4 regions of the Paenibacillus sp. 10L310 genome follow, and region 4 is predicted to be linked to each of the others. Evidence: riboswitches for the same ligand, from Rfam matches in the RefSeq annotation. Region 4 holds a riboswitch; each other region holds the start of a gene.
What was found. A riboswitch is a leader RNA that binds a small molecule or an ion and turns the genes downstream of it on or off. The one in region 4 is predicted to bind thiamine pyrophosphate.
Positions count from the first base shown of each region.

Region 1 (5,959 bases), on a different contig from region 4:
TCCAGATTCATGCGCCGTGCAGGTCGGATCTGAACGGTGTCCCTGCCACACAACACATCTGTTTTCTCCAGATTGGACGCAGAAAGATATGGATACGTTGCCGAAGTACCGCAGGAAGGACAGTCTTGCTTTTTCGCACCATCCACATTGATGGATATGTATTCGTTCCTCCACAGGTCAAATGACAATAACTTACGTCTCAATGCATTTGCATTGCCACTAAGTAACTTCATCGCTTCTGCGGTCTGATTCGCCGTTACCATCTGTACGGCTTGAGGTATGATGCCAGACGTATCACAAGTATCTCCACCCAGAGGGACTTCACCCAGCAAACAATTTAAACATGGCGTATCTCCGGGCATAAACGTATAGGTAATACCATAACTACCTACGCATCCACCATAAATCCAGGGAATACCGTGCTTCTGTGCCATATCATTAATAAGTAGTCGGGTATCAAAGTTATCCGTTGCATCCATGATCAAGTCTGTATGCTGAACGAGTTCTTCCAACTCATCTACTCTGACGTCCAACACTTTCCCTTCCACATGAACCGTGGAATTAATGGCAGATAAACGTTTTTCCGCCGCCATTGCCTTCGGTATCCGCTCCATCGCGTCCTGTTCTACATATAATTGCTGCCGCTGCAGGTTACTCCACTCCACATAATCACGATCCACAATCGTTAAGTGTCCGACTCCTGAACGAACTAACGTTTCTGCAATTCCTGTTCCGAGTGCGCCAGCGCCTACAATTAAAACTCTGCTGCCCTTTAATCTGGCCTGGCCTTCCTTGCCAAGTGGCGCGTACCGTTCCTGTCTGGAATAACGATCGGCCTGCTCGGAAGATATTATTTGATCTGTCATGTATGAACCATTCCTTCCACCGGACTACTGGCTGCTGCATAACGCTTTACGGGAATCATGCCTGCCTCATATGCCAATCTACCCGCTTCTACCCCCAATCGCATCGCTTTAGCCATGCTCACTGGATCCCCTGATCCGGATACGGCTGTATTTAACAATACGCCATCGGCACCAAGTTCCATCGCATAAGCAACATCTTTTGGGGAGCGCAATCCAGCATCCACAATTACAGGTACAACGGCCTGCTCAATGATGATCTCAAGGTTATAGGGATTGATGATACCTCTACCAGCTCCGATGGGAGAAGCGCCAGGCATTACAGCATGTACGCCAAGTAATTGTAGCCTTTTGGCCAGAATGACATCATCCGAAATATAAGGCAATACCGTGAAGCCCTTTTCCAGCAAAATTTCGCAAGCCTTGTACGTTTCAATCGGATCTGGGAGTAACGTCATTCCATCTCCGATGACTTCGACTTTTATCATATCACAAAGTCCTGAAGCCCGCGCAAGCTCGGCAATCCGCACCGCCTCTTCCGCAGTGGAAGCCCCTGCCGTATTCGGAAGAAGTGTGTATTTATCCAGATCCAACGTATCCAGGAAATGCTTCTGGTTACGCTCTTCCAGATTCAGACGACGAACAGCAAAGGTCAAAACTTCCGTTTCAGATGCTTCCACAGCCTGACTTTGCACTTCCAGATCCGAAAACTTACCTGTTCCAAGCAACAATCTGGACTCAAACGTATATTTACCAATGTTCAACATCATCAACCGCCTCCTACAAAATGTACAATCTCGATTCGATCGCCTTCTCTTAATGCCGTCGTTTCATGATACTCACGGGTTAAAATATGCTTGTTCAGCTCTACAACTACAGTCTTGACTTGCAAATCAAAAGATTGGAGTAATTTATCCACACGATTCAATCTGTCTTCAATCTCCATCCGTTGACCATTAACGATGATATTCACTGCACCACTCCCTTTCTGTTCAATCGCTCAGGGCTCAGCGCCTCAATTCCGAGTTCTTCTGAGCTTTTGCCAGCGAGCAACTCAGCGATAAGCCTGCCTGTTATCGCACTAAGCAAGATACCGTTGCGGTAATGTCCAAAGGCGGCAAACAACCCGGGTATACTCTTGCAAGCACCTATATAAGGCAGTCCATCGGGAGTTGCCGGTCTTACGCCTGCCCACGCTCGTATAAATTGCGCTTCCTTCATCCCAGGTACCCAGTGGGTAGCCGCTGTTAGCAGCTTCTGAACACCCTGTACAGAAACGTTCAAATCCGTTCTGCCTGGCAGACTGGTTGCCCCAAGCCAAACCTCTCCATTGGCTTTGGGAACAATATAGATATCCTCTGCATACACCGTTCTATCAGGTCTGTACCCTGCATGTTCATCTGAGAACTGAACGGCGGCTATTTCACCTTTTACCGACCACACAGGCAAGCTCAGATTCACATGTCTCATCAACTCTTCACTCTGTAATCCAGCCGCTATAATGACCTGTTTGCATTTCATCTCACCGATCGATGTGGTGATCCCCTGCACGCCGTGTTCGTTTGCTTGCACACGTATATCCTGTATGTCCTCCATAACCCGTGCTCCCAATGCTTGAGCGGATTCAGCATATGCCTTCGTTAGATGGACTGGAAGAATTTCACTCTCGTAAGGTCTGTAGTAGGCTCCATACGTATCTCTGTTAAGCCATGATGCCTCCTGTTGCACAACGGAACGGTCCCACCACACCTCATCAGCAGAAGCAGACAACGCAGACTTCCGATTGTCCTTATAACTACTTAATTCACTGTATGAACGAAAAGGAGTTAGGAATCCCTGGCGTTGCAGACCAGTCTCTATCTCACTGAGTGTAGCCATTAGCACCTGTTGCTCGATAAGTAACTGCCTGCTCTGCCTGGCAAGCTTAGCCATCAAAGGATGAGCAAAATCCTCACTGTCTGCTGCCAGCATCCCAGCCGCTGCGCAAGAAGTCCCTCCTGCAATCGCCGAACGCTCCAGTAACAGCACATCCTGTCCATGGGAAGCAAGCTCATACGCAATGGCACATCCAACAACGCCTCCGCCTACAATAATCGTTTCTGCATAAATCTTATCCGGTCTATCAGTAATGATCTTTTTCATCCTCTCATCTCCTTGATTCAGCGGCTCAAACTTTCTGTAGCAACGATAGCCTGCCTTAATGATTCAGCGGCCCGATCCGGGGAATCGCTCGCCCATACATTCGAAATCACAGCGACTCCCTGTGAGCCTGCAGAGCGAATAGCGTGAATGTTTCCCGGTTCGATGCCCCCAATCGCCATGACAGGAATGGAGACACCAGAGCACACTTCAGCCAGAGCATATAATCCTCTTGGTTCAAGATCAGGCTTACTGTTGGTTGAGTAGACATGCCCGAAGAAAAGGTAATCGGCTCCCCGTTCTTCAGCGATTTTTGCCTCATCGATTGAATGAACAGATACACCCAGACGAATTCGCTGGACATTGCTTATAACAGCAGGGTTGTAGTTACGTATCGCATCTTGCCCCCAATGTACACCGCCATAGATGTCATTCTGTGAAGGCAGCTCTGAACCATTGATAACGATGCGACAAGACGGAACGCCAACACCACGCAGACTTTCAGCCCAACCGATCTTTTGTTGCCACGAGAGTTGTTTCTCTCGTATATGGATGTAGTCCACCCATGGCCAAACGTCCTTTGCAGCTTTTACAAAAGATGCTTGATTCCCTACACCCGTAGATACAACATGCAGTTCAAATGATCCGTGTACACGTTCATGAGAAATTACCGTACTTTTCATCTCCTTCCATGCGTGAATGCTATGAAAACACAAAAAAGCCACTCCCGTAGGGGAGTGGCTGCGTATTAATTATAGGACCAGATGACTGACTGATACATACAGTTCATTTCGTGCAATAAAGCTATAGACCTTATAGCCATAACGTTATACACGCAACTGCATGTTTCAATTTACTAAGCAAGACGGTTGAATTCTTTCGAATTGCCGTTTGCTCACGTCATTCACTGAAACGCGCTCGCCACTTCCCTACGCTGGTATGATCCAGATCAGGTGCAAAGGGTCCGGAATCGCATTCTTCCATCTCAGCCACATCGTGCGGCCCCCCTAGTGTTCATATGAAGTTGTAGCCTATGTTACCATAGAAGGATTTTTTTGTCACCGTTCATTTCTATTAAGCGTTGCTTGAATTGTCTAGTTTTTCTCAGACCATTCTTCAACATTCCATGTTTTGGTAACCCAACCCTCGTAGAAATCAGGTTCATGAGATACCAGCAACACCGTTCCCTTGAATTCTTGCAAGGCACGCTGTAACTCAGCTTTAGCTGTGACATCCAAATGGTTCGTCGGCTCATCGAATAGAATCCAGTTGCTTTCACGCATCAAGAGTTTGCATAGACGAACCTTGGCTTGCTCTCCACCACTCAGCATGTTAAGCGGACGGGTAATGTGCTCATTTTTCAACCCGCAGCGAGCGAGATGACCCCGGACCTCATTCTGGGTCAAATGTGAAAACTCATTCCAGACATCCTCAATCGGCGTGATATTCCCAGCACGAACTTCCTGCTCAAAATAGGCCGTTTCGAGATAATCGCCCAAGAAAGTCTTTCCACTGAGTGGAGATATTTTTCCCAGGATGGTTTTCAGCAGTGTTGATTTACCCACACCATTACAACCTACGATGGCAATTTTTTCACCACGTTCAATTGTCATTGTCATTTTAGGCAGCAAAGGATACGTATATCCAATTTCAAAATCAATGCCCTCAAAGACCGTTTTGCTGCTCGCGCGGGCATCCTTGAATTTGAACGTTGGTTTGGCCGCTTCATCTGGACGATCAATACGTTCAATTCTGTCCAGTTGCTTCTCCCGGCTCTTCGCTCGACCAGAAGTTGAAGCACGTGCCTTGTTACGCTGAATGAAATCTTCCTGCTTCTTGATGTACTCTTGCTGCTTCTCGTACGCATCAATATGCTGGGCTTTATTCATATCAGCCATCTCGAGGAACTTGTTATAGTTCGCTGCATATCTCGTTAATTTGGCAAATTCCAAATGATAAATGACATTTACGACTTCATTCATGAATTCCGTGTCATGGGAGATTAAAAGAAACGCATGAGGGTAGTCCTTCAGGTAACGTGACAACCATTCAATGTGTTCTACATCCAGATAGTTGGTCGGCTCATCCAGCAAAAGAGCTGTAGGTTTCTCAAGCAGAAGCTTGGCCAGAAGCACCTTGGTACGTTGTCCACCACTTAGAGCTGCGACATCCCGATCCAGACCAATTGCGGACAAACCAAGTCCATTGGCCATCTCTTCCACTTTTACGTCAATCAGATAAAAGTCGCCCTGTTCCAGTTGTTCCTGAATATCGCCCATCTCTTCCAGCAACTGCTCCAGCTTATCTGGATCTGCATCTGCCATCTGGTCCGTTATATTCATCATTTCTTTTTCTAATTCAAGCAACGGAAGGAATGCATCTTTAAGAACGTCACGAATGGTTTTGCCTGGGGTAAGCTTCGTGTGCTGATCCAGATATCCATAACGGACCTTAGGTGTCCATTCCACTTTTCCACTATCTTTAAGCAATTTACCGGTAAGGATGTTCATTAATGTGGATTTACCCACACCATTGGCACCAACAAGTCCTACGCGCTCTCCGGCAAGTAAACGAAACGATACATTTTTAAATAACGTGCGATCTCCAAAATTGTGACTTACGTTCTCTACTGACAATAAACTCATAAGATGAGGTTGCTCCTATCTATTAGACATTACTTTTGTTATTGTTCCGAAACCCTATTCTAGCACAGGTCCCGTCTTTTCTGAAAGTAATGTAAACAGTTCAGGAACCTCTTACATGATTTTATCATACAGGCTACCCTAACGATTAGAGCATTTATATTCAAAATAGCCTTGTGCAGCTGCTTGTCTTGCGTCTGTAAACACCTCTTCAGCACGGTAACCATTACCACATGTGGAGGGGTAATAGTACTTGATACCCGTTAAAGAATCTACCCCACCTACGATGGCCGTTTTCTTCACAAGTCTGCCTCC
Region 1 is NZ_JBFTKC010000003.1:157,504-163,462, forward strand. Features, by position in the region: gene AC1DE7_RS09680 (ThiF family adenylyltransferase) at 1-866, opposite strand, end outside; gene AC1DE7_RS09685 (thiazole synthase) at 863-1,630, opposite strand; gene thiS (sulfur carrier protein ThiS) at 1,633-1,836, opposite strand; gene thiO (glycine oxidase ThiO) at 1,833-3,005, opposite strand; gene AC1DE7_RS09700 (thiamine phosphate synthase) at 3,023-3,685, opposite strand; TPP riboswitch at 3,912-4,021, opposite strand; gene AC1DE7_RS09705 (ABC-F family ATP-binding cassette domain-containing protein) at 4,097-5,647, opposite strand; gene AC1DE7_RS09710 (hypothetical protein) at 5,786-5,959, opposite strand, start outside.
Region 1: linked by a shared signal. The riboswitch ahead of AC1DE7_RS09700 (thiamine phosphate synthase) and the one ahead of tenA (thiaminase II) in region 4 are both predicted to bind thiamine pyrophosphate.

Region 2 (5,959 bases), on a different contig from region 4:
CAGATCAGATGTACGGTCAGCAGCACAAGGCCACTCTCTCAGCCCAACTTCATTGAGCTCCCGGTTCACTTATTTCATTGCTTCTAATGTACATCAGATGGGTATTTGTGGCAATCCCTAGAAAAATCATCATGCTTCATTTGGGGTAACAGGGGAAAGTATCTGATGGTTCACTTCCCATAATATGAAACATTTAGGTTATGTAGTCCGTCTTAAACATTAGAAGGGAGATTGATAGTGATGAAAGATTACAATTCTGTTTGGCAACTTAAAACATGGAAAATGGTCCTTGCCGCTTCGATACTCACCGCAGGCACGGCACCTGCCTTACTCTCATCCACTGTGGCGGAAGCCGCAACAACTAAACCTAAACCGACAGCTTATATTAACAATGTTCAAGCCCAATATGATGTTGTCATACGGCAGGGTATTACGTACGTGGCATTGACGGAGCTTCAATTCCTCGGCAACTATACGTTTGGTTACAATAACAAAACAAAAGAGATCAGCATTAGCACAGGCAGCGATAAGTATGTCCTTACACCTAACAGCAAAACAATGAAGAAAAACGGTCAGAATGCGACATTATCCTCAGCGCCGATTCTGGTGAATGGTAAAGCGATGCTTCCGCTCCGTGCCATCGGTGAAGCTTTTGGTGCCAAGGTGCAGTGGAACCAGAAGGCCAAGGAAGCCTACATTTACACTACCGATGCTACGATTGTAAAAGAATATAACAGTTCCGATCTGACTGTGGCGCGTGAAGCCGCACTGCATCTGCCACGCTTCTCTGAACTGGGACAAGCACGTCTGGACATTCGCAACCCTTTGGGTCCAGTGGATTCATCCATTGAATACATTTTTGAACAAGACAAAAAAGATCGTTTCTTCGTTGTTGAGGATAACGATCTGATCAGTTATTATATCCTTAAAAATGGAAGTGCACTGCTACAATGGCAGGCTAACATCAGCAAAAATGCCGGAACCATCGGTGACCTGTTCTTTATTAAAAACAAAGCCGTTGCTGAAGCAGGGACTCGTCCTTCCGTAGCAGGTCAAACACTCGTATCATTTAAGTACTCTCGCATGCTTGAAGAAACCTCTTACGAAATCATGAACAAATTGGACTCTATTGATACCGGTTCTGTTGTCCCCGAGAAAGGCAAAGTCATCGTTGAAGTTCCGGGAGAGCAATAATTTGAGCATCCTCTATAAAACATTGCTCAGCAGAACTATACTATGACATCTGCATTACAAAGAGCGTCCCACAAAGTCATTGTAACAATGACCTTGGAACGCTCTTTTTGGCGTTATATTTTAACTTCAAATTACAAGCAGAGCTTAAACTTTTACCAACTCCAGCGATTCAATCTTCTGTCTAATATTGCGTGTTCCCAGACTGGCTCGTTTTCCCTGAAGCAAACCCCTTGAACAACGTTGGTACTTTGGAATAACGGGTATTCGTAATTTTCCCTTGTGATGTGCTGCTGTCTGTACGCATAATCGAATCTTTTACATTGGAAATGTTGGAGTTATCCAGCGTCATGTTAACTGCAAAGGAAGTTCCACCATTTTGGCGAACCAGTTTGCCAATATCATCTGCACGGAAATTTTTGATGTTAATTGTTCCAGCTGCATTCATCTGGAACACTTTATCATAAGCCTTATACGCTGCCCCACCGGTAATGTTAACCGTTCCGGCAGACTTCAATGTCAGTGCATCCTCGCCCACGTCCTGCCAGACCACATTCGATATATTACAGTTGCCATAACAGTGAACACCATCAGCAGCTGGTGATCCAATGTTTACGTTTTTGAGCGTGGCCCCTGCCTCCAGACGGAAGACTGGCTTCTGATTTTCTGCTTGAGATCCGTCGCCAAGTGTGGAAGGATTAGCTACAAATGTTTTGCCTTGACCATCATAGGTCGTGCCCTTTGGAACAATAATAGTTGAATTTACAACCGTAGGCGCAGCCGCAGCCGGAACTGCACCAAATATAGAAGCAACCAAACCAGCGGACAGTAACAACGTCAACATTTTTTTCATAACTTTATTCCTCCCTTATTCTCTCGTTTTTTGGTAATGTACAGCCTGGGCTTGTACTGGAAGTTTGCCAGAGGTGCACCTCTGTCCGACCAACAACCTAATCCTACCAAATAAGGAAGGTAACTAGAATAATCATTAGATCAGATATATCATGACATCGTACAATCCCTGTCATATCGGCATTTTTTGCATGCTAGGTCTCTCAAGCAATATGCTCATATCAACCTCTGGTATGCTCATTTGTAACGTTTGTACCCCTCACTTAATCCCCAATAACAAAAAAAGACCACTACATTTGTCTCCAAATGTGTGATCTTGAATGGCTTCCTGGTTGCTCATATAAGATATCAGGCTCCGAATCTCTGACGATAACCGCACTTTCGACACAACTCTTCCACAGCTTCACGTTTGGAGAAGCCATATACCAGATTGTTTGCTCGCTCACCCTCAATAATCTCCGAGAATGACTTCTCATGCACATTACCCAGGTTAATCACACCCTCGCCATCGAGACAGCATGGAACCACCGTTCCATCTACAAGCACAGCTGCCTGACTGCGCAATGCATGGCAGAAGCCTTTGCCATCATCTTCAGGTGCATCCAGACTTGGCCACTGGAACTCATGGTCCTGATTCAGGTATACATTCGGGGCAATTTTGACCCCACTGCCTGGGACTACTTTTTCCTCAATGCGGAAGTCGAGATTGAATTCACGTTCCAATACTTCAAGGGTCTCCCGATTTCGATTCATCTGAGCATTTGTGAAGTTATCCTGCGTCAGATTCCAAAGTCGGAATGAGATGATGACATTGTGCTTAACGGCCTCGTGTACAAAGGACAAAATATGACGCAGGTATCCGTCACGATCTGTTGAACCTTCATGCCCATCGAAGCTGTGCAGGGAGAAATTCATCTGCCGCAGCGCCGGTTTGCCAAGCAATTTATGCTGAGTCTTGGGCAGCAGTGTACCATTCGTTGTAATGTTCACCTTGAGTCCCTTCTCATGTGCGGAATCGAGCAACAGATCTATTTTGGGATGCAACAAGGGTTCACCTTTGACATGTAGATAAATATGATTGGTGTGTGGTTTAACTTGATCCAGTATATTGTTGAAGACTTCAGGGTCAATGAATCCTTTGGCACGCTGTGTCTGCGGACAGAAGCTGCATGCCAGATTGCAGATACTCGTGATCTCAATATATACTTTTTTGAACGTTTTCAACTCGGGTCCCCATTCTGCTTCGGAGGGAGAACAATCCCGCCTGCATTTGTGATCCGGCCAATATGCGCCACCACTATTATATCGGGTTAGGGAGCCCAGGTAAATTGTTCAGTTGTTCGGGTCTGACTCCAAGTTCATCTCAAGAATTCTATCACGCTGCCTCTTTACAGTTCATGTTCGAGTGATATATGCTGAACACACAACTGCATATCTTGAACTTTTGCACTAGGGGAGCCTTGCGGCTGAGACGAATATGACTATTCGGACCCTTTGAACCTGATCTGGATCATACCAGCGGAGGGAAGTGGAGCGGCCTTTTAGTAAGCGGAATTTTTTCATGTATGTGAAGATAAATTGCGGATTTAACTTACAGACCCACTCATTTCTCCGGAAATGGGTGGGTCTTTTTTGTTCCTTTTGCAGAGTATAGGATGCCGTTGTTATTGCAGTAGTCTGACATCAAGGGGGTGAGGATCAGATGGATAACCATGTAACCATTCACAACGTAAGCTTTGCTTTTCCCGAAAAAAAGGATTCCCCTGTGCTCTCCAATGTGTCGCTTCAGGTTCAACAAGGAGAATTTGTCTCGCTCATCGGCTCCAGCGGATCAGGTAAAAGCACGCTCTTCAAGCTACTCGCAGGCTTGCATGAGCCAACCGTCGGCACCATCGATATTGCTGATGTACCGCACGGACAACGGCTCGGACGAGTCGCCTATATGCCGCAGAAAGATCTGCTGTTATCTTGGCGTACCGTCATGGAGAACTGCATGCTACCTGCCGAGCTGGCACCAGGCCGACAGGACAAGGACAAACTACGAGCCGATATCATCGCAGGATTGGCAAAGTTCGGCTTGTCCGGTTATGAGCAGGCCTATCCAGATGAGTTATCCGGCGGCATGCGGCAGCGGGTGGCATTGCTGCGTACCTTGCTTACAGGCGGGCAGCTCATGTTGCTGGATGAACCCTTCGGTGCACTCGACGCACTAACCAAACGAGAAATGCATCGCTGGTTGCTGGAGCTGTGGGAGGGCTTTGGCCAAACCGTGCTGTTCATTACACATGACATCGAAGAAGCCCTGCTGTTAAGTGACCGTATCATTCTGTTAACTCCAGGGGGGCAAGGTCAGCAGTTGCGGGAGATGACGGTTCCTTTACCACGCCCAAGGCATTCGGACATGATCTACGAACTGGCTCTCGTGCAGATGAGGCAACAACTGGAGGAACAATTACATGCAAAATGATAGAGCTGAGGTTAGCGTTTGGACGTGGTGTTTAAAGTGGCTCTCGAGGTCGTTTTCCCAATATGGTCTGTTCATTATGCTCATGTTCTTATTACTGGCGATCTGGGAAGTGATTGTGCGTATGGGATGGGTGCCCTCCTTCATCATTCCTGCACCCACGGCCATCGCAAGCTCACTGGTTGAACATCGCCGTCTGCTGTTGACCATCCATCTGCCTGCTACCTTTATGGAGGTTGTTGTTGGTTTTGTCTTGTCCATAGTGACTGGAATTACGCTGGCAACAGGCATGCATATGAACCGATCGATTGAAAAGGCATTGTATCCCTTCATCGTGATCAGTCAGACCATACCGTTGATTGCCTTGTCCCCCGTATTTATCCTGTGGTTTGGTTACACGTTGTGGAGCAAAGTCGCCGTGGTGTTCTTAATCGCATTCTTTCCCATTGTGGTCAGTACCTACGATGGACTCCGCCAAGGCGATCCAGAGCAGCGTGAACTGCTGCTCACCATGGGCGCCAGCAAGTGGGATATTTTTTGCAAACTCCAGGTTCCGCTGGCACTTCCCTCTTTTTTCTCCGGGCTAAAGATGTCTGTGGTGTACTGCGTGGTTGGGGCAACGATTGGCGAATGGCTCGGTGGCAGCAAAGGTCTCGGATACTTCAGCCGCCGCATGTCCAGCAACATGAACACGGATGCGATGTTTGCCGCTATTGTGCTGTTATCCCTGCTTGGGATCGTTTTGTTTGTACTGATTGCCTGGCTGGAGAAACGGTTTAGCATACGGCGTCATCGTCATGGAGGCAACAGAAAAGTTGGATAATACTTAGATAGAAATTTGATGTAAATACAAGAGTTACATTCTTCAAAACAAAACATATCTTATGCACAATTTCAGCAACATCTTCAATCAGTTCATTGTCACATTATCGTTAACATGCTGTTGCCCATTTTCTACAAATCAAAACGATGAAATGAGGAACTTCATTTATGAATAACAAAGGTATATACTCCCTGCTTCCCATCATACTCATTAGCCTTTTGCTGATCGTTAGCGGATGTAGCACCACAGACAATAGCCAAAATACGCCAACAACAGATTCGGCAACCAATACACAGCAAACAGATCCGTCTGCAACCGAACCAGCATCAGACACCAAAGATAAACTGTCTATCATGCTCGACTGGTACCCGAATGCAGTACACTCCTTCATCTATGTGGCTCAGGAAAAAGGATACTTTGCAGACCAAGATCTGGATGTCGATATTCAGATGCCTGCGGATACCAATGATTCGCTCAAACTTGTTGCTGCCGGAAAAATTGATCTGGCCCTAAGTTACCAGCCCCAAATCTTGCTCGCGCGTGGCGAGAACATTCCTGTACGTTCCATTGCTGCTGTTGTTCGCCACCCCCTAGTGCATCTGTTGACCGAAGCGAATGGCAACGTAAGT
Region 2 is NZ_JBFTKC010000005.1:368,023-373,981, forward strand. Features, by position in the region: gene AC1DE7_RS15310 (copper amine oxidase N-terminal domain-containing protein) at 241-1,194, shown strand; gene AC1DE7_RS15315 (pectate lyase) at 1,376-2,044, opposite strand; gene AC1DE7_RS15320 (radical SAM/SPASM domain-containing protein) at 2,392-3,267, opposite strand; TPP riboswitch at 3,485-3,587, shown strand; gene AC1DE7_RS15325 (ABC transporter ATP-binding protein) at 3,746-4,510, shown strand; gene AC1DE7_RS15330 (ABC transporter permease) at 4,500-5,330, shown strand; gene AC1DE7_RS15335 (ABC transporter substrate-binding protein) at 5,498-5,959, shown strand, end outside.
Region 2: linked by a shared signal. The riboswitch ahead of AC1DE7_RS15325 (ABC transporter ATP-binding protein) and the one ahead of tenA (thiaminase II) in region 4 are both predicted to bind thiamine pyrophosphate.

Region 3 (5,959 bases), on a different contig from region 4:
AGATCTGATGACGTTTCGCACCAGCCATGCGCATATAGTTCATCATCGCCGCGTCAGTACGGGTCAAGCCATCCATGGCCGCCACTGCAACGGGGAAGAAGCAGACCAGAATGATCGTAATCAGCTTGGGCAGTAGCCCGAATCCGAACCAGATTAACAGGAGCGGCGCGAGCGCGATGGTCGGAATATTTTGACTAAGAATAAGTAAAGGATACAGGGCTGACTTGAGAAAAGGGACTAAATGTAGCACCATCGCAATCAGTAATCCAACCGCTGTTCCAGCGGCGAATCCAATCAGCGTTAACTGAATGGTTGCGGAAGCGTGCATGCCAAGCCGTTCGGCCTGGGTTGCCGCTTCGCGGGCGATGTCGGACGGTGCAGGCAGCATCCATTTCTCAATATGGAAGAGGGAGACGGCTCCCTGCCATATCGCTATAAAGAGAATAACCGCCACAATGGGCGGCCATACACTTTTGAAATAGGCAGGCATTAGCGATACTTCTCCGTCAGGGTATCCATGCTGAAGCCAGTAGGGCTATGGGCGATTTTGATCTGGGAGATGATGCTTGGGCTGCCAGCCTCCACAAGTACCTCGTGCATTTTACGTACAACTTCCAGCAGTTCCTCCAGTTCACCTTCCATCGTTGTGTCGAGCGCATTCACCTGATACTTCAAGCCAGATTGCTGAATAACTTCAATGGCTCGATCAACGTAAGGATAAGAGTTCTCGCCATTTGGCGTTTTCGGGATAACCTGAATACTAAGTAGTGTGCTTGCCATGAGAGATCACGGCTCCTTTCGTGATATATAAAATGAACTAATGACTGTTACACTTGCCACTTCGATGACAGAATAACCTTCCAATCGCTGTTATCCCCAGATTTTTTTGATTCCCTTTCTCTAAAGGGAAAATCCGGTGATAAAGGCGACCGCTTCGCTTTTTCACGTTATTTCTGTCCTCTCCGTCCTCGTGTAAAATTTAAGTTCGTTTTATATGAGAAATTTTATTGGGGTAAGAACTCGTTCGTATATGCCTTGCTCACATCGATCTGTTCATCCAGCAGTTTTTTGCTAAACATCCAGTCGGTGTAGTTCTGCCACACTTCCTGCTTTTGCTCACCCCAGCGTGGGGCGTCATCTGTGTACTTTGGACTAAGCCATTTCTGGCTTGCCAGTACCAAGTCTTTATCCAGATCCGGTACGGCCTTGATCAGAATGTTGGCTGCGTCTTCGGGATGATCAATTGCGTATTGATATCCTTCTGAAGTGGCTTTCAGGAATGCTTTCACCAACTCAGGGTCGTTTTGGATCGTCTGCTCGTTTGTTACTAGTACAGGCGTGTAGTAATCCAATGCATCTGAATAATCCTTCACATATAACATGTCGATCGGTTCCCCGCGCAGTTCGGCTTCAATACCCGTCCAAGCGTAGAAAATCCATGCAAAATCAATGTCTCGTTTCACTGCGGTGAAAAAGTCGGCGTCACCCATGTTAATGTTTTTCACTTTGGATACATCGGCTCCGTCGCCTTCCATAATGGATTGCATCACGGCTTCTTCGACTGGGGAACCCCAACCGCCATAGGTTTTACCTTCAAAATCTTTCGGTGACTTGATATTCCGATCCGCCGGAGCAGCGAAACCAGATGTATTATGCTGAATAACTGCTGCGATGGAGACCAATGGAACACCCTGTGTGCGGGCTTGAGTTACACTCTCCTGATAACTTACGCCAAAAGGCACTTCATTGGAGGCAACCATTGTATCTGCGCCACCGGCACCTGGTTGTACAATCTCCACGTTCAAGCCTTCGGCTTTATAAAAACCTTGATCTACAGCTGCATACAGGCCTGTATGATTCGTATTTGGTGTCCAGTCGAGCACCACTTTAATATCTTTCAGGGCGGCAGTGTCACCTTCGTTGCTGCTTTCCGTATTTGTGTTGCCGTTCTGCCCAGCTGGGGCAGCTTCTTTGCCACCACATGCGGCTACAGTCACCATAAGCACGCACAAGAGCAACAATCCCATCGTTTTACGCCATTTCATCTGTGGTCTCTCCTTCGGTATGTCCGGCCGATTGGCACGGGGTACTCCTTGGCTTCATATCCAATCATCTTGCATAAATCGACAGATTTATACCAGTTGAGATCCGGATGACGTTATTTTTGAACAAGTAAAACGTCCATCGATGTCATTCAAGGAAGCCAGACTGCGCTTAGCGGCAGTTTTTCTTGCAATATCAGGAAGGTGATGCTTCCAAACTTATACTTTCTGATAGTAACAAAAAAAGCGCCCCGTATTCCGGGACGCGTGCAGGCGTTAGAGAGGTGGCGTTCAGCCATAGGGCTGTGCCATTTCGATATACTCCGATTCCTACGCTGGCATGATCCAGATCAGGTCTAAGGGTTAGTATCTTGGTGGGATACACTCTCAGCCGGCCAATTCCGACTCCCCTGGGAAACTATGAAGTTACGGGCATTACTAGGTGTAATTATAGGCCAGCGGGTGGAACGTGTCCAGTCATGAACTGGATAGGGACACGTATAAGTTATCAAACAGGCCGTTATACATATGTATAACAGCCTGTTTGGATGTGTTATTTTCAATAATTATCGTGGGGAATCATATAAGGCAATCTGACTGAGTGCAAAAGCATCGGATTTTGGGTCATAACCTACCTGTTTCTGAGTGTTTTCCAGATTTAATCGTTTAAACCGATTATTCGAGATCCCATGCAGTATGGTGAAGGGTTCCAGATCGGTAGTTGTAATTGCTTTGAACATCAAATCACACAAGTCAGCCGGACTAATATACGCGCTCATATCCCTTGCCTCCAGCACGGGTCCGTCCGGTTGAAAATCATCATATGCACCTATACGTATTGCTACACTTTGTAAACCTTCGGTATACGCAAAATAGGAAGCGAGCGATTCTCCAAAACATTTGCTAACCCCGTACAAATTCCGTGGACGTGTTGGCATGTCCGGATAGACTTGAGCATCAATGGGATACCCCTCAATCGTCTGTGCACTGCTTGCAAGAATGACTCTTCGTACACCTTGGTCTTTAGCTGCACGGAATACATTAAATGTACCTTTGATATTGATGTCCAACAACGATTCATAAAATCCGGCATTCGGGGAAGGATCTCCAGCCAGATGTACAACCACATCCATGCCTTCGCAAGCACGCTGACAGGCTTCGGGGTCTGTCACATCCAGTGTCATGATCTCATGGCTGGTCCCTTGATACGTATGCAGTCTGTCGATATTTAAATCCGTTAGTCGCAGGCGAAATGCTTCTGCAAGTGTTGGGACAAGTCACGTCCAATTTTTCCGGCTGCGCCAGTAATTAAAATGTTCATGAAATCAGCTCCAATTCTTAGCGCTGGAAGAACTCAATCCATTCCTTTTCAGGTCCATAGATGAAGAAATAGCGGTAACCGTTAGGCAGTGTGATAATCTCTCCGTCGATAAATTCGGCTTCGGTGGATTGAATGCGTTTGTACTCAGAATCAAGATCATCCACGTGGATCGCAAAATGGTGCACCGTACCTTCAGAAGGTAGCTTGTCGCTGTATCCTTGAATTAACTCAATCTCAGTCTCATTACTTCCATTGAAGCCAAGGAAGGCAAGCTGAATGACGCCGTTGGTATGGGTCACCCGGTCTTTCAATTCAAGACCAACGATCTCCGTGTAGAAACGCAGCGTGGTCTCCAGATCACGAACGGCAATGCCGACGTGGTCAATGCGCTTTTGAAAACTCACAATCAAAAACCTCCTTATGTAGTGAATGTTTCTACCATTTTAAGGGATATCATAGAGCTGTACTACATGGTTGTCAAATCCAATTTTAAAATGGAAAAATCATAATTGTTCACAAAATGTTCACTTATGTGAAGGGTTTCCTCATCTCTATAATTACGAAGGTAAACAGAGAGGATGAGAGAATTGCCAACCAGCAAGAAGGAACAAATTATTTTCGGATTAATGATGTGTATAGGAATGGTCTTGGTCATGATGTTCTTCAATCTATGGCACAGTGGGTTACTCGGCAAGATGTCCCCGCTTGAAATACTGCTTCAATTCATATTATGTTTTGTCATCGCGTTTCTGGTGGAGTCTTTCATTGTTGGCCCTGTGGCGAGAAAGATTGCATTCTCTTTGCCCTTTGACAAGTCCTACAAGATTCTGGGTGTGCTCGTCATGTCATTTTTCATGGTGATTGGCATGGTTCTGATCATGTCCATGTATGGAATGATCTCGGCATATCTCGCTGATCAATTAAGTGGGTCATCCGTACTCCGTACGTATCTCCATACCATTGCTCGTAACTTCAGCCTTGCGCTTCCATATCAGTTGATCGTTCTGGGACCACTCGTCCGATATGTATTCGGTAAGTTCATCAAGGATAACGGGCCCGTAATGCCTGTCGTTAATAAAAGTGTGTGATTTGGTTGACCATAAGTATTTCCTGGGCAATCTTGTGCAAATGAATAGATATTATTCTCACCTTTAATGAAAGGTGATGAGAGAGGCAAAACAGCGCTAACGAATCGAGGACACCTTATTAGGCAAGTTCCTAAGGGAATGAAAACCTAACGAATCTCAGCGGTGTTATTATGCAAAAAAACCTCCAACGAGACATTTAATTGAAGCTAATTATCTATAATAACGTCTCTAGGATTCGTTAGATTTCAAACATGCGGAAATGGAGGGGGATAGCGTGTGCTAGGTTCGTTAGAACAGAGTAACGCTACAAAAAAATGTCCACCGTCAGGTCATGGCGGTGGACATTTCAATTTCTTTAATAGGTATTTCTAATCCTCAGGACTGGATCAACACAGAACTGTTAAGTCGCAGAATTGGCTATATGTTTGTTCTGCCATTGAAACGTGATTACGCTAATGACAAGCAGGCCAACTGCAAAGATCGCAAGCATCCATGCAGACTGATTAACCGCCAGATGATCAAGACTCCATCCCGTAGTCAAAGGCAGAATGGCACCGCCAACCCCACCTGAGGCAATCAAAATGCTAGGTGTGGATTCTTCTGTTCCGGGCAACAGTTTACTGGCGAAGACAAGGGCAATGGAGAATATCCCTGACATCGCAAGTCCAAGCAGTAAGATGATGAGAAATGCAGACCAGATTTGGTTTGTAAATGGAAATATCATTAACAAGAGAACAGATGCAAGACAACTGTACAGGACATATACGCGGTATTGGAATTTCTCTGCGATATAACCGGCGAAGAGCCGTCCCACGGACATGGCAATCCAGAAACAGGTGACACTAAGGGCTGCTCCGGCTTCCTTCATGTTCATTTTCTCAATCAGGATCGCCGGCATGAAGTTCGCAAGACTCATCTCTGTGCCAACATAGAGGAAGAAGAACAGGACGAATAATACCAGAAGAGTCCTGTTACGGCCACGATAGGTTGGACTGGATGTACTTGCAGATGCGGGATGCATCTCACCCGATGTCCCAGCAGAGTGCGTATTTACGGAAGCATGATTCGAACTCTGTCGCTCCAGAAACTTATCGAGTTCACCGAATGATCCTTTCGCCCAGAAAACAAAGGTCAGCGCTGCGCAGATCGCAACAACGAGAAAGGAGAGACGCCAGTATCCGGCAGCAATCAGACCGCTGGCAATGAGCGGCATGACCATCGCCCCAATCCCGAATAACACTTCCAGTCGACTCATAGCAACGGCTGTATTGTCTTTGATTGCAGCGATGATAATGGTGCCAATAACAGCTTCAACCATTCCGAATCCAAAGCCGGCAGCGGGTGCAATGACGAACATCCAGCCCCATGGTGGCAGCAGCATGTAGGATAATTCTGCAATACAGAGCAACGCTGTGGCGATTAACAGGCCTCCCCGTTTACCAAAGCGTCTGTTCAGCCATGGAGATAACAATACACCACCCAGGAATCCGGCAAATTGGGCAAAGATC
Region 3 is NZ_JBFTKC010000027.1:35,549-41,507, reverse strand. Features, by position in the region: gene AC1DE7_RS29545 (ABC transporter permease) at 1-490, opposite strand, end outside; gene AC1DE7_RS29540 (thiamine-binding protein) at 490-780, opposite strand; gene AC1DE7_RS29535 (ABC transporter substrate-binding protein) at 1,005-2,045, opposite strand; TPP riboswitch at 2,352-2,464, opposite strand; gene AC1DE7_RS29530 (NAD-dependent epimerase/dehydratase family protein) at 2,609-3,226, opposite strand; gene AC1DE7_RS29525 (VOC family protein) at 3,381-3,767, opposite strand; gene AC1DE7_RS29520 (DUF2798 domain-containing protein) at 3,942-4,451, shown strand; gene AC1DE7_RS29515 (MFS transporter) at 4,852-5,959, opposite strand, start outside.
Region 3: linked by a shared signal. The riboswitch ahead of AC1DE7_RS29535 (ABC transporter substrate-binding protein) and the one ahead of tenA (thiaminase II) in region 4 are both predicted to bind thiamine pyrophosphate.

Region 4 (5,959 bases):
TATGCAATTGAACAAAAATTCCATCCATTATGTGAGACTTGTCACACATCTGCAATTCTTCATCCAGCGTTTACAAGAAGGGCGTCTAGGCAATTCGGCGAAAGATTTTATATTTCAACACATGGTGAAGGAGCACCCGCTTGAATACAAATGCGCGGAGATGATCAAAACCTACGTGCAGAATATGCTGGACATCTCCATATCGAACGAGGAATTATTATATTTGATGATTCACATTGCACGAATTGTGCAGGAGGATCAGGGTCACGAGGGACGATTATAAAACAAAGTTTATATGCCTGTTAGCAGACAGGAAAAAAGATACTTTCTAACGATGACCGTTTTCTCGTATTTTATCGGGAAACGGTCTTTTATTTTTGCAAATATGTAGCGGTTTTTTGATATCCCTTGCGAACGAACTCCAGCTTCCTAAACCCACATGAGATTACCAAGTGATAACATTTTATTGTAATTATTGTAAATTTGTTATATGTAAGCGCTGTCTAAAGAGCTATAATCTATTTATCTGGATGTTAATCCGTTCAGAAATAATTAGACCCAATCAAGAGGAGGAATTGTATGAAACGGTTACGTCAATGGAATATTGCAGCCTTGGTTCTTGTGCTGATACTCGCCATGCTTCCATTTTCGAATGTCTCACATGCAGCCAAGGCAGTTACGGAAGTGGAGGGAGGTCATTTGAGTACAAACTTTGAAGACGGTACACTTCAGGGATGGACTCCACGTACAGGTAACGAAAGGCTGACAGTGACACAGCAGGAGGCACACGAAGGTCAGTCCAGTATGCTGGTCGCCAACCGTGAGCGTTCCTATCATGGACCGATGTTATCCATGAAGGATATGCTTAAGCGTAACCAAGAGTATGAAATTGCGGCATATGTAAGACTTACCCAGGAGCCCACCACGGATCAAACACTACAGCTCACCACATATAAAAAAACAACTGCCGAAAGCTGGAACCCGATCGGTAGCGTGAAAATTGCCAAAGCAGAATGGAATACATGGCACAAGATCACCGGAAAATTTCAGTATAGCGATGATCCCACTGAATTGAATTTGTTCATCGAAACACCCTACATCTCTGAAGATAGCGTAGATACGTTATCGTTCTATGTGGATGATGTATCAATTACTCTGGCCGAGCAACTGGAGATTGAAGAAGGGATTCTGTCTCTGGAGGACCTGTATCAAGATGATTTCCCCATTGGTGCAGCGGTGTATCGCTGGCAGTTGGAAGGCGCATATGGACAACTGCTCACAAAGCACTTTAACAGCTTGACCGCAACCTACGAGATGAAACCGAAGTACATGTCTCCTTCCGAAGGTGTTTATGAGTTCGAGGCAGCCGATCAATATGTTCAGTTCGCCGAGGAGCATGGTATGGGCGTACGCGCACATGCGTTGTTGTGGCATATTGATGCAGCAGAGTGGATGTTCAAGGATCCTCAGGGTAACCCTGCGAGTCGAGAATTACTACTTGCCCGGATTCAGGATTACGTTGAAACCGTCATGACCCGATACAAAGGTAAGATCTATGCCTGGGATGTGGTAAACGAGGCGATTGCGGATAGCAATGGTGATGCCAACGGTTTACGTAAAAGTCCCTTTTATGAACTAATTGGTCCGGATTATATTGAGAAAACCTATGAATTCGCTCGTGCAGCCGATCCGAATGCCAAATTATATTACAACGAATACTTCACGGAAATCCCTGAGAAAAGAGAGCATATGTATCAGTTGGTCAAACGACTGAAAGAGAAAGGGCTCATCGATGGTGTGGGTTTGCAATCCCACTATAACCTGGAATCCCCGCCCATCAAGGAAATTGAAAAAACGATCAGCATGTTCGCCGAACTTGGATTGGATATTCAGATCACGGAACTGGATGTGGATAGCGGAATTCCATTTGGTGAAGAGATGTCCGATGAAGTTGCAGTAAAGCAGGCGTATCGATATAAGGAACTGTTGGATTTGTACAAAAAACACAAAGACCACATTTCTTCAGTTACCTTATGGGGACTCCAAGATGAGAAGTCTTACAACAACCAGGCTATGCTGTTTGATTCAGCCCTGAAGGCCAAAAAGGCATACTGGGGACTCGTGGATGAATCCAGTTTGCCTGTGTTGACGCAGAGAGCCGTCTCACTTTCGGGTAAACCGGATATCAAAAAACAGACACAAGATCCGCTCTGGAACAAAGCGGTGTCTACTCCACTGAAGGGTGACTCTACGGGATCAGCCAGTTTCCGCACTTTATGGGATCATAGTAACCTGTATATCCTCGTGGATGTACAGGATGCAAAGGCAGATGTGAATGACAGAGTAGATATCTTTGTTGATCTCAATAATGGCAAGACCACTTCATATGAAGCAGATGACCGACACGTAATCATTAAGCGGTCGGGCAAAGCTGAGGGTGTGGAGCAGCGTTCATATCGTGTACGCGAGACAAAAGCCGGATATCAGGTTGAATTGTCCATTCCGTGGGGTGGTATCCAAGTCGGATCAGAATATGAAGCCGGATTGGATATCCGTGTGACTGATGGCGGTTCAAGTGGGACACAACCTTATAATCCACTGTACTGGAATGATCGAACACAATCTCAGGAACAGGATACAAGCAAATACGGCGTGATTCAACTCGCCCCTATGCCCAAATCTGCACAAGCTGTGCAAGGGATTGTTCAGATTGATGGGAAGAAAGACACATCATGGAATAAGGCTGCACCATTTGAAGTAAAACGGTTGAACCAGAGCGAAGGTGCAGAGGCAGTGGCTCGCGCAATGTGGTCAGGTGAGTATCTATACCTGCTGATCGACGTCACTGATCCAAACATCATTACAGATAGTATCAACCCATGGGATCAGGATTCGGTTGAGATTTTCCTGGACGAGAATCACCAGCGCACACCGTATTTTCAATATGATGATGCCCAGTTCAGAATCAGTGCAGACAATGTAGGAACCTTTGCAGGCGGTGCCTCACCCGGACGCCTTGTAAGTGCTGTGAAGAAAACGAATAAAGGATACCTCGTAGAAGCCAGAATTCATTTACAATCATTGACGCCCAAAACAGGAAATGTTCTCGGTTTCGAGCTTCAAATTAACGACAACCAGGGTGGAGGTAAACAGAACGTAGCCAAGTGGAATGATACGACCAATGAGAGCTGGAGAAACACTTCCCAGTACGGAATACTCACTTTTGTGGGAAAGAACAAACTCGGGCATTAAACCATTGGCAGTAGTTGCAAGAATAGAAACCATCATAACAGTGGCTAAAACTCAACCATTGTTGTGATGGTTTTCATCGTTTACATACGTCACTCAAGCTGATGAGGGCGATACAATCTGCCTTGACTGTATTAAACAGACCTTGATATACTAAATGAATGTTATTTTTTCTTTTATGTGGATAAGAAAGTAATCAACTACATACAACCGTTTGCGAGGGAGCCTTAACCGGCTGAGAGGGTGTTAAACCGACCTTACCTGACTTGGATAATGCCAACGTAGGGATGCAACGATGAAACGCTGTACTTGGGAAGCTCATGCGAACCCCCTTGTTTTAGTGTATTTGTCTGCGAAACATCCTATGGATGTTTCGTTTTTTTGTTTTTACATACGTACATTATGAATTGGAGAACACATGTTGACTATTTCAGAGAGACTATATCAGGCAGCACAGCCCGTGTGGAAGGAATGTCTCGAGCATCCCTTTGTTAGAGGAATCGGAGATGGTTCCTTAACGGTCGAACAATTTCGTTATTATTTGCTGCAAGACTACTTGTATCTGTTCGATTATGCCCGCGTATTTGCACTTGGTATCGTCAAGTCGCACGACCCCAAATTGATGCAGTTTTTTAGTGAAAACGTAGATAACATCCTGAATGGTGAAATGAAAATTCATCGTTCTTATATGGAGCGATTAGGAATTACAGAGGATCATGTTTTCCAGGTAAAACCTGCCCTGAAAAATGCAGCCTATACTAACTATATGCTCTCTGTTTCCCATGCGGGTGGCATAGCAGAAGTACTTGTATCCATTCTGGCCTGCTCATGGAGCTATGCAGAGATTGGTCAAGTCCTTGCCCAAAAGCCAGGTGCAGCTGAGCATCCTTTTTACGGAGAGTGGATCACAGGATATGCTTCCTCTGAATACAACAGCAACAATCAATCCCTTGTGACGTTAACGGATAAGCTATTAGAAGATTGTAGCGAGAAAACGTACCAACGGATGGAGGATATTTTCGTGATGTGCAGTCGCTTTGAGCTTGATTTTTGGGAAATGTCATGGAAGCTGGAGCCTTGAGTTCACTGGTAAAGTAGAGAGCAGCTAATCAAGGAACTAATGAAATCCGCTAACTCGTCGTATCGACGGTTTAGCGGATTTTGTGCAAAGATGACTTAAGTCATCTTATACATAGTAACCGCACCTCTAAATCGATAGACTCAAGTTAAGGTTGTTGTGATAAAGGACGGCCGGACCATACAAAGAGGGGTAACGAATGAACGAAATCATAAAAAAGAAGCTGCTGGACAAAAATGAACTGCTCATTAACATGGTGATTGAACGCGTAAAAAGAGATTTTCTAGATGATATCGCCATTATTGGGCTTACTGGTTCATTTAGCACCGAGGACTTTCACGAGAAGAGCGATCTTGATTTAATTATCATTAATAATACAGAAAAGGGATGGGAAATATCTGACTGCTTCATCTTGGACGATGTTGGGTATGACATCTATTGCACGCCATGGGATTCAAGAATACAAGAGCAATCCACCTTGGAGAGTCCCAACGTATCGAGCCTAACCGACCTGAAAATACTCTACTATGCAAAGCCTGAGGATTTGGAGAAATTGAACAACTTCCAGCAAAAAGCTCTTGATGCACTTGCGAATCCGATAGGAGAAGTGTGTCTTAATCGAGCAAATAAATGGATTGATCTGGCTAAGCAAGCATACAGCGATACGATGCTTGGTGAAGATATCGGTTCAGTGCGATATGCATCTGCTGGCGTTCTGTACAATCTCGTCAATGCCTTGGTGAGTATGAATAACACGTGTATCAAACGAGGGATCAAGCGATATTTGGAAGAGATACGCTCGTTTCGCTATGTTCCAGATGATCTCGAATCCTTATACATGTCAATCATCGAAGCTCATACCATTGAAGATATTCGAATAACATCTTTTAATATGTTGAATAGCGTTACGAGGTTACATAGCACGATGTGTGATAACTTCATTGTTAAACCGGCTCCGACCTTTGATAATCTGAGGGGAACATATGAAGAATTGTGGTGCAACTACCGTAATAAAATTTTGAACGGTGTTACAGCGAACGATGCTTCCTACGTCTTTCTTTCGGCCTTTGGAGCACATGGATATCTTGATGAAATGGCCATGGAGAAAGGCACCAAGAAATATGATCTTATGCGGTACTTTGATGCAAATAATTTACCAGTTATGAAAGAGAAGCTCCTTGAAGTGATGGATGATTATCTAGAAGAGTATGATAAGGTCGGCAGAACAGTCGAACGTTTTACAACCTTCGAGCAACTATATGCACATTATATGAATCATTGACCTTACATCCCAGTTGGTAATAAGCCCGTGGAAACGGACTGTAAACAATGTAATCATCTGCTTTTGATTAAATAATTTCTCAGGGAAATCATAGCAAATCCCCTGAGAAATTAAAGCATTATTCCAACGAATTTTAGACTGATACTACTGAATCTAATTTTAAGAACCAAACATTGTTTTTACATTTGGATATCTTTAAAAAATGGAAAGTCTGACGATTTTATCGTCAACAATAACAAAATGATAATTCAATAATAGTGGATCGGGTAGACCAGTCTTGTCGTAGGTACCATCCAGCTCGCATGTTAGCACAATTTCATCACCTATTTTTTTTGCTAATGTTGGCTTTA
Region 4 is NZ_JBFTKC010000009.1:73,991-79,949, reverse strand. Features, by position in the region: gene AC1DE7_RS19330 (PRD domain-containing protein) at 1-283, shown strand, start outside; gene AC1DE7_RS19325 (endo-1,4-beta-xylanase) at 580-3,252, shown strand; TPP riboswitch at 3,458-3,555, shown strand; gene tenA (thiaminase II) at 3,668-4,330, shown strand; gene AC1DE7_RS19315 (nucleotidyltransferase domain-containing protein) at 4,527-5,609, shown strand; gene AC1DE7_RS19310 (nuclear transport factor 2 family protein) at 5,805-5,959, opposite strand, start outside.